Regions from separate parts of the Agromyces selenitireducens genome, predicted to be linked through region 1. Evidence: predicted binding sites of a transcription regulator. Region 1 holds the regulator's gene; each other region holds the start of a gene.
What was found. The regulator HrcA, encoded in region 1, represses chaperone genes, less so after heat shock. The targets are predictions, from matches to a motif close to TTNGCACTCGNNNNNNNCGAGTGCNAA.
Positions count from the first base shown of each region.

Region 2: the regulator HrcA is predicted to act here: its motif matches at 1,848-1,874, upstream of groES (co-chaperone GroES).
Region 3: the regulator HrcA is predicted to act here: its motif matches at 1,624-1,650, upstream of groL (chaperonin GroEL).

Region 1 covers NZ_CM188259.1:1,819,406-1,822,675, forward strand. The annotation lists gene hemW (radical SAM family heme chaperone HemW) at 1-328, shown strand, start outside; gene ACULK4_RS08510 (DUF4870 domain-containing protein) at 381-845, opposite strand; gene ACULK4_RS08515 (DUF4870 domain-containing protein) at 963-1,352, opposite strand; gene hrcA (heat-inducible transcriptional repressor HrcA) at 1,562-2,581, shown strand; gene dnaJ (molecular chaperone DnaJ) at 2,643-3,270, shown strand, end outside.
Region 2 covers NZ_CM188259.1:2,924,713-2,927,982, reverse strand. The annotation lists gene ACULK4_RS13645 (DUF4190 domain-containing protein) at 1-159, shown strand, start outside; gene ACULK4_RS13640 (hypothetical protein) at 171-623, shown strand; gene ACULK4_RS13635 (class I SAM-dependent methyltransferase) at 631-1,818, opposite strand; gene groES (co-chaperone GroES) at 1,950-2,246, shown strand; gene rarD (EamA family transporter RarD) at 2,379-3,270, shown strand, end outside.
Region 3 covers NZ_CM188259.1:2,771,410-2,774,679, reverse strand. The annotation lists gene msrB (peptide-methionine (R)-S-oxide reductase MsrB) at 1-39, opposite strand, end outside; gene ACULK4_RS12975 (DUF3263 domain-containing protein) at 219-563, shown strand; gene ACULK4_RS12970 (LytR C-terminal domain-containing protein) at 560-1,102, shown strand; gene ACULK4_RS12965 (cold-shock protein) at 1,308-1,511, shown strand; gene groL (chaperonin GroEL) at 1,694-3,270, shown strand, end outside.

The DNA of each region.
Region 1 (3,270 bases):
CCACGTCGGCGGCATCCGGTGGTGGAACGCGAAGCACCCCGCCGCGTACGCCGAGCGGATCGCGGCCGGCGTGTCGCCCGCGGTGGGCAGGGAGACCCTCGACGCGGCGACGCGGGAAACCGAGCGCGTGCTGCTCCTCGCACGGATCCGGGAGGGAATCGAGGTCGCGTCGCTGCACGCCGGCGGCCGTCACGCCGTCGCCGGGCTCATCGCCGACGGGCTCGTGGACGCGAAGAACGCCCTCGCCGGGCGGGTCACGCTCACCCGGCGAGGGCGTCTGCTGGCCGACGCCGTCGTGCGGCGCCTGCTCTACACGGTGGTCGAGTAGCGCGCGGCGCGCACCCGACGGTGGTCGAATGGCGCGCAGCGCGGACCGGGACCTAGCTCACGAACTTGATCGCGATCGGGTAGACGTACGGCTGCCCCTGGTTCGCCTTGAGCGCGGCGATGATGCCGAACACGATGGCGGCGATCCACGCGGCGAGCAGGATCAGGAAGCCGATCAGCACGAAGGCGAGGATCCAGCCGACGACGTACGCGATGAGCAGCGTGATCTGGAAGTTCAGCGCCGTGGCCGAGTGCGCGCGGATGAACGCTCCGCGGTCCTTGAGCACGAGGTAGCCGATGAGCGGCGGCAGGAACCCGAACAGGATGCCGCCGATGTGGATCAGCGTCGCCCAGAGCCGCTGGTCGGGCGGGCTCATCTCCTGGGCGGGGGCGCCGTAGCCGGGACCACCGCTGGGCGGAGGCGGCGTGGGCCCGCCGGGAGGCGGCGGAGGCGTGGTGCCGCCGGGCGGCGGGGTGCTCGGCGGGTTGGGCGGTGTGGGAGGTGGTGCGTCGGACATGATGCTGGCTCCTTGGTCGGTCGCACGCCCGTGTCGCGAGGCGTTCCCTCATGCTGGCACACGGCGACGCGCCGGTCGAGGGGTCTCGGACCGGCGCGTCGCAAGGTCGTGCGCGGGTTACTTGATGAGGCGCAGTGCGAACGGGTAGCGGTAGTGGCGACCCTCCTTGGCCTGCAGGAAGGCGATGATCGAGAAGACCACGCCGAGGATCCACGGAACGTACAGGAGGAAGCCCAGCACCGCGCCGATGCCGAAGGTCACGACGGTGAGCACGGTGACGACGACCCAGAGCGCGACGGTGCCGAGCGCCAGGGTGATCTGGAAGTTCAGCGCCTCCTTCGCCTCGGTGTTCGTGAACGAGCCGCGGTCCTTGAAGACGAGCCAGATGATGAGCGACGGCAGGATGCCGAGGATGCCGCCGAGGTGGGCGAACGAGCCCCACTGCACGTCCTGCTCGTGGGAGAGCGGGGCGGCGGGAGCGGCGGGTGAGGTGTTGGGGTCGGTCATGCGGGGTTGCCTTTCGGGTTGACGGGGAGGTGCGACGGTCGCACGCGCGAGGACGGGGCGGCGGTCGGCGCGATCACACGCTACTGCCGTGGGACTCGGCCCGGCAACGGTGCCGGCACCGAATCCCGCGATATGATTGGCAGTCATGCGAACCGAGTGCTAAGCGCATGGTTCGCGCGCACGCAGGTCGGTCGAGGGAAGCGAGGGTCATGGTCTCCGAACGCAGCCTCGCCGTGCTCCGCGCGATCGTCCAGGACTACGTCGCCTCGCGCGAGCCCGTCGGCTCGAAGACGATCGTCGAGCGGCACCACTTCGGCGTCTCGGCCGCCACGATCCGCAACGACATGGCCCTCCTCGAAGAGGAGGAGCTCATCGCGGCGCCGCACACCTCGTCGGGCCGCATCCCCACCGACAAGGGCTACCGCGTGTTCGTCGACCAGCTCGCCGACATCCGGCCCCTCACGACCGCGCAGCGTCAGGCGATCGAGACGTTCCTCGGCGAGTCGAACGACCTCGACGAGCTGCTCGCACGCACCGTCCGCCTCGTCTCGCAACTCACCCGACAGCTCGCGGTCGTGCAGTACCCGAGCTTCGCCCGCGCCCGAGTCCGCCACGTCGAGCTCGTCTCGCTCGCGCCGACACGCGTGCTGTGCATCCTCATCTCCGACACCGGCCAGGTCGAGCAGCGGCTCGCCGAGCTCGACCAGCCCGTCGACGAGGAGACGCTGCACCGCCTCCGCAACCGCCTCAACGAGGTCGCCGAGGGGCTCACGATGGCGGATGCCGCGACGGCGCTCTCGACCGAGACCGAGAAGGCCGACAGGGCCCACGCGGAGGTGCTGCGGACCCTCGCCGCGACCCTCGCCGACCAGGCCAAGGTCACGCGCAGCGACCGGCTCGTGGTGGCCGGCGCCGCCAACCTCGTGCGCACCGAGCAGGACTTCGCCGGCAACATCCTCGGCGTCATCGAGGCGATCGAGGAGCAGGTGGTGCTCCTGAAGCTCTTCGGCGAGATGGCCGCCGACCAGGGCATCGCCGTGCGCATCGGCCGCGAGAACGCACCCTTCGGACTCGGCGAGACCTCGGTCGTGTCGAGCTCGTTCGAGATCCCCGGGCGCGACGTGTCGCGACTCGGCATCGTCGGGCCCACCCGCATGGACTACTCCCAGAGCATGGCCGCCGTGCGCGCCGTCGCTCGCTACCTCTCGCGCACGCTCGGCGAGAACTGAACCGCGCGGAGCCGCCCGTGCGCGGCATCCGTCACCGGCAATCGAAAGGAACCCGCCCGCAGTGGCCGACCATTACGAGGTCCTCGGCGTCTCGCGCGACGCCACCCCCGACGAGATCAAGAAGGCGTACCGACGGCTCGCCCGCGAACTGCACCCCGACGTCAACCCCGGCGCCGAGGCGTCCGAGCGGTTCAAGCAGGTCACGCACGCCTACGACGTCCTCTCCGACCCCAAGCAGCGCCAGCAGTACGACCTCGGCGGCGGGCAGGGCGGCTTCAACGGCGCCGGGTTCGGCGGGTTCGGCGATATCTTCGAGACCTTCTTCGGCGCGGGCCAGTCCAGCCGCGGGCCGCGGTCGCGCCGCGAGCGCGGGCAGGACGCCCTGATCCGGCTCGAGGTGGGCCTCGACGACGTCATCTTCGGAACGCACCGCGACCTCGAGGTCGACACCGCCGTGACCTGCGAGACCTGTCACGGCTCGTGCTGCCAGCCGGGCACGTCGCCCGTCACCTGCGACATCTGCGGCGGCACCGGGCACATCCAGCGCGCGGTCCGGTCGCTCCTCGGCAACGTCATGACCTCGAGCCCGTGCGGATCGTGCCGCGGGTACGGCACGATCATCGCGACCCCCTGCGCCACGTGCCAGGGCCAGGGTCGCGTTCGTGCGCGCCGTACCGTGCCCGTCGACG
Region 2 (3,270 bases), 1.1 Mb from region 1:
GTCGTGCTGGGCTTCATCGGCCGTCGCAGGGAGCCGGCCGCGAAGGGCATGTGGCTGACCGGTATCATCCTCGGCTTCATCGGGGTCACCATCGCGATCGTGTCGATCGTCGCGTGGTCGGTGCTGTTCGCGGTGAGCGAGACGACCTACACCTACTGAGGGCGGTCGGTGTGAGCGACGAGCGGATGCCGCCCGGCGGCGACCCGACGCCGGAGGCGGAGGAGCGGGTGCCGGCGGTGGACACCTCGGCGCCCGCACCGCCGCGCGAGTTCGACGTGCCGTACGACACGGGCGAGCTCCACGGCCTCCCCACCGGCCAGCTCCTCGCGCTCGGTCGCCCCGCGCCCGAGCCGGAGTACGAGGACGAGTCCGAGGAGCAGCGCCGGTTCTGGAGTCGCCTCGCCGCCGTCCTCGGCTCACTGGGCGCGATCGCGTCGCTGTTCGTCGGATGGATGCTGCCCGTGTCGGTCGCGGCGATCGTGTTCGGCGTGCTCGGCCTCAGGCGCGAGGAGCACGCGCGCGTGCCCGCGTTCATCGGCATCGGCACGGGGGTCACCGGACTCGTGTTCTCCGGGGTGTGGATCGGCTACTACGCCATCGTGTTCGGCGCGCTCCCGCGTTGATCGGGTCTCAGAGCCGTTCCACGAGGAGTGCCACGTGCCGCCCCTCCTCGCGCGTGAGCACGACCGTCGCCGACGTCTCGCCCTTCAGCTTCAGGCGCGTGCGGAGTGCGGCCGGGTCGACGTCGACCCCGCGCTTCTTGATCTCCAGCGTGCCCACGCCGCGCGAGTGCAACGCCTGACGCAGGTGGCGCTCGTCGGCCGGGAGTCGCTCGATGACGCGGAACCCGCGCGCGAACGGCGTGTCGAACTCGCGATCCGCGGTGAGGTAGGCGATGCCCTCGCTGAGCATCCAGGCGCCGTTCGCCCGCGCGAGGTCGCCGATGAGCCGCGCTCGGATGACCGCGCCGTCGGGCTCGTAGAGGTAGTCGCCGAGCGGCCCGACCGGCGCGTCCTCGCTGTCGGACGGCGCGACGAGTTCGTGCGCGGCATCGCCGCGGATCACGAGTGCCGCTCGACCGACGCCGGGTCGGGAGAGCGCGCCCGTCCACACCCCGAGCTCGACCACGTCGCCGTCGACCGAGACCCACTGCGCCTCCGTCCCGGGTGGGACGAGGTCGCGGTCGGTGCCGGGGCCGAGCTTCACGCCCACCGGCATGCGCTCGGCCAGGCCGAACGCGAAGTCCAGCGGCGGCGAGTACTCCGCGGCATCCGCGAGCCGTTTCGTCGTGCCGCCCGACGTCGTGCGGCGTGCCGGATCGAGCCAGGCCGCGTCGATCCCGCGGAGCGGCACCTCCTCGGCGCGCGAGTGCAGCACGGTCACGCGGGGGAACGGGGTGAGGTTGAACGCCGCGACGGCGGCCGTCACCTCGTCGGCCTCCGCGGCGGTGACCTCGAGGTCGATCGCCGCGAACGCCATCGCGTCGCCGCCGATGCCGCAGCCGAGGTCCGCGACGTGGCGGAGGCCGGCGCGGGCGTACCGGCCCGCGTGCAGCGCGGCGACGCGGAGCCGGGTGGCCTGCTCGAGCCCGGCCTCGGTGAAGAGCATGCGGTCGGCGAACTCGCCGAACTTCGCCCGCGCCCTCGCGCGCAGCCGGGACTGCGTGAGCACGGCGGCCACGAGGCCGGGAGAGTGCCCGCGTCGGCGGAGGTCGCCGACGGTCTTCACCACGTCCGATCGACTGGTCCACGGAGGAAGGGAGTCGAGCAGGTCGAGCCCCTCGGGCGAGAGCAGTTCGACGAGCTCGGCGCGTTCCACGCGGCCACGCTAGCACCGCGGCATCCGCACTGGCACTCACGTTGCACGAGTGCCAGAACCGCCCTAGACTCCTGTTAGCACTCTCACTCAGAGGCTGCTAACCCCAGTCTTCGTCAAGAAAGAGGTCAACCGTGTCGGTTTCCATCAAGCCGCTCGAGGATCGCATCGTCATCAAGCAGGTCGAGGCCGAGCAGACCACCGCGTCCGGTCTGGTCATCCCCGACACCGCCAAGGAGAAGCCCCAGGAGGGCGAGGTCGTGGCGGTCGGCCCGGGCCGCATCGACGACAACGGCAACCGTGTCCCGCTCGACGTGGCTGTCGGCGACCGCGTCCTGTACTCGAAGTACGGCGGCACCGAGGTGAAGTTCGGCGGTGACGAGTTCCTCGTCCTCTCTGCCCGCGACGTGCTCGCGGTCGTCGTCCGTTAGCCGGACCCGACGTCCTCCGCGGCCCGGATGCCACACGGCATCCGGGCCGCGTCGTCGTTCCGGCCGGATCTCGACGAAGTCCGGCAGTCCCGCGACGGATGCCGCGTCGGGGGCCGAGCGTAGTCTGGTCCGGTGACCAGCGCCCCGACCGTCGCCGACGCCCACCCGCCCCGCGCGGGTCTCAGCCGCAGCGGACTCGCCTACGCGGTCGCGGCCTACGGGCTGTGGGGGTTCCTCCCCATCTACTTCATCGCGCTCGCGCCGACCGGCCCGGTCGAGATCGTGGCATGGCGCATCCTGCTGTCGCTCGTCTTCTGCGCGCTGCTCATCGCCGTGACGCGGTCGTGGCGCTCCTTCCGTGCGCTGCTGCGCGACCGGCGCGTCGTGCTCACGATGGGCGCGGCCGGCGTGCTGATCTTCGTGAACTGGCTCACCTACGTCTTCGCCACGCTCAACGGGCAGGTGGTCGAGGCCGCGCTCGGGTACTTCATCAACCCGATCGTCACGGTGTTCCTCGGCGTGATCGTCCTCCGCGAGCGGCTGAACGCCACGCAGTGGACGGCGGTCGGCATCTCGATCGTCGCGGTCGTCGTGCTCGCCGTCGGCTACGGGCAACTGCCGTGGATCGCGCTGGTCCTCGCGTTCAGCTTCGGGTTCTACGGCCTGATCAAGAAGCGCGTGGGCCATCGCGTCGACGCGGTCTCGGGCCTGACGCTCGAGACGGCCTGGCTCGCGCCGTTCGCCGCGGTGCTGCTCATCCTCGTCGGTGTGAGCGGCGGCCTCACGATGGGCTCGCTCGGGGTGTGGCACACGGTGCTGCTGCTCGCCGCGGGCGCGGTCACCGCCATCCCGCTCCTGCTGTTCGCGTCCGCCTCTCGCCGGCTCCCGCTGACGTACATGGGATTCATCCAGTACTTCGCGCCGTTCATCCAGTTCCTCGTGGGCGTCGTCGTGCTGCGGGAGCCGATGCCGCTCGAGCGCTGGATCGGCTTCGGACTGGTCTGGGTCGCGCTCGCCGTGCTCA
Region 3 (3,270 bases), 950 kb from region 1:
GCGCCACTCCTCCTCGGACTTGTTCACCTGGTACGGCATTCGGACTCCTCGTCGTGTGTCTCGTCCATCGTCGCAGTTCCGGCGACACGCGATGCAACATGTGACGTTCCGGACGTGTTCCCGTCGCCGGTTCCGGGTGGCGTGCGGGGACCCTCGGCATCCGCTCTCTAGGATGTCCTCTGACGAGCGGGCGACCGCCGACGAACCCCGGAGGTGCGATGGACGCCGCAGGCAGGCCCGAGACGGACCCCGGCGCCGGGCGCCGGACCGAAGTCGGCCTCGACGAGCGCGGCATCCGCATCCTCGCCTTCGAGGCCCGTGCGTGGCGCGACCCCGCACGGAAGGCCGACGCGATCCGCGACGAGCTCGGCATGCCGGCGGCCCGCTACTACCGGCTGCTCGGCGACCTCGTGGACGACCCCGCCGCGCTGCGTCACGACCCCATGCTCGTGAAGCGGCTGCAGCGGCAGCGCGACGCACGAGCTGCGGCGCGCGCAGAGCGGGCGATCCCCGCGCCCGCCGCGTTCGAGACGGGCCGCAACAGACCCCGGCAGGACCCATGACCCAGAAGTTCCCCAGAGACCGGTTCGACTCGATCCCCCACGGCATCGAGCGCGTGGGTGCGCATCGCGCCCCGGCGCGGCGCGGCGCGCGGTGGGTCGCCTTCGGCTGGGCCGCGCTCGCGGCCGTCGTGCTCGCGGGCGTCGGCATCGCCGCGGTGAGCGTCTACAACGATCGGCTCGACTTCGGCGGCGGCGAGCCCGTGCCCACTCCGACGCCGGTCGCGACGGCTCCGCCCACCATCGCCCCCGACATCCCGGTCGCGGTGCTCAACGGCACGGGCACGTCCGGGCTCGCCGCGAGCGTGGGCGAGACGCTCACGGCGGGCGGCGTGCCGGTGGGGATCACCTCGAACGCCGACACGTCCGACGTCGAGACGACGATCGTCTACTACGCCGCGCCGGAGCTCGAGGGCGCGGCGCGCGGCGTGCTCCAGCTGCTGCCCGTCGGCGACGTGCGCCTGTCGGAGGAGTTCGGCGCGACCGGCATGCAGGTCGTCGTGGTGCTCGGTGCCGACTACGTGGAGCAGTCCGAAGGCTGACGGTGACCGAATCGTTGCCAATCTGCGACCATTCGCGACGCTCGGAGCCTTGTGCCGGGCGCGCGGCCTGTGACTATCTGGATTCGGCCGCTCGAACGCGTGTGGAGCACCCGGTGCCGGGCCACGGCGCCACGTCGGCACGTCGGCGGCCCGGTACAGGCGAAGGCACGTGCTGACTCGGATACACGCAATATGGGAGCAACGCATGGCGAACGGAACCGTGAAGTGGTTCAACGCTGAAAAGGGTTACGGATTCATCACCGTCGACGGCGGCGGCCAGGACGTCTTCGTCCACTACTCCGCCATCGACATGGCGGGGTACAAGGTGCTCGAGGAGGGCCAGCAGGTCGTCTTCGAGGTCGGCTCGGGCTCCAAGGGCCCGCAGGCCGAAGCGGTCCGCCCCGCCTGAGTCCACGCCCGTCGAAGCGCCGCCGGCCCCGCCGGCGGCGCTTCCGCGTGCGCGGGGCGGATGCGGATCGGTCGCTCGCTTGCACTCGACGCGGGTGAGTGCCAGAATCGGTTTAGCACTCACTTGTTTCGAGTGCTAAACCCTTGGAATCTTTGAACGTCCGGAAGGGACGAGAGACACACATGGCAAAGATCATTGCTTTCGATGAGGAGGCCCGCCGCGGGCTCGAGCGTGGGCTCAACCAGCTCGCCGACGCGGTCAAGGTGACCCTCGGCCCGCGCGGCCGCAACGTCGTCCTCGAGAAGAAGTGGGGCGCTCCCACGATCACCAACGACGGCGTGTCGATCGCCAAGGAGATCGAGCTCGACGACCCGTACGAGAAGATCGGCGCGGAGCTCGTCAAGGAGGTCGCGAAGAAGACCGACGACGTCGCCGGTGACGGCACCACCACGTCGGTCGTGCTCGCCCAGGCGCTCGTGCGCGAGGGCCTGCGCAACGTCGCGGCCGGCGCCGACCCCATCTCGCTGAAGCGCGGCATCGAGAAGGCCGTCGCGGCCGTCTCGGAGGAGCTGCTCTCCGCGGCGAAGGAGATCGAGACCAAGGAGCAGATCGCTGCGACCGCGTCGATCTCGGCCGCCGACGCGCAGATCGGCGAGATCATCGCCGAGGCGATCGACAAGGTCGGCAAGGAGGGCGTCGTCACCGTCGAGGAGTCGAACACCTTCGGCACCGAGCTCGAGCTGACCGAGGGCATGCGCTTCGACAAGGGCTACCTGTCGGCCTACTTCGTCACCGACCCGGAGCGCCAGGAGGCGGTGTTCGAGGACCCGTACATCCTCATCGCCAACCAGAAGATCTCCAACATCAAGGACCTCCTCCCGGTCGTCGACAAGGTGATCCAGTCGGGCAAGCAGCTCCTGATCATCGCCGAGGACGTCGACGGCGAGGCCCTGGCCACGCTCGTCGTGAACAAGATCCGCGGCATCTTCAAGTCGGTCGCCGTCAAGGCCCCCGGCTTCGGCGACCGCCGCAAGGCGCAGCTGCAGGACATCGCGATCCTCACCGGCGGCCAGGTCATCTCCGAGGAGGTCGGCCTCAAGCTCGAGAACGCGACCCTCGACCTGCTCGGCCAGGCGCGCAAGGTCGTCATCACCAAGGACGAGACCACCATCGTCGAGGGCGCGGGCGACCCCGACCAGATCGCGGGCCGCGTCGCCCAGATCCGTTCGGAGATCGACAACACCGACTCGGACTACGACCGCGAGAAGCTGCAGGAGCGCCTCGCGAAGCTCGCCGGCGGCGTCGCCGTCATCAAGGCGGGTGCGGCCACCGAGGTCGAGCTCAAGGAGCGCAAGCACCGCATCGAGGACGCCGTCCGCAACGCGAAGGCCGCCGTCGAGGAGGGCATCGTCGCCGGTGGTGGCGTGGCCCTCATCCAGGCCGGCGCGAAGGCGTTCGCGACCCTGTCGCTCGAGGGCGACGAGGCGACCGGCGCCAACATCGTGCGCGTCGCCATCGAGGCACCGCTCAAGCAGATCGCCCTCAACGCGGGCATGGAGCCGGGCGTCGTGGCGAACAAGGTCGCCGAGCTCCCGGACGGTCACGGCCTCAACGCCGCGACCGGCGAGTACGGCGACCTCATCGCGCAGGGCATCATCGACCCGGCGAAGGTCACGCGCTCGGCGCTGCAGAACGCCGCGTCGATCGCCGGCCTCTTCCTCACCACCGAGGCCGTCGTCGCAGAGAAGCCCGAGAAGGC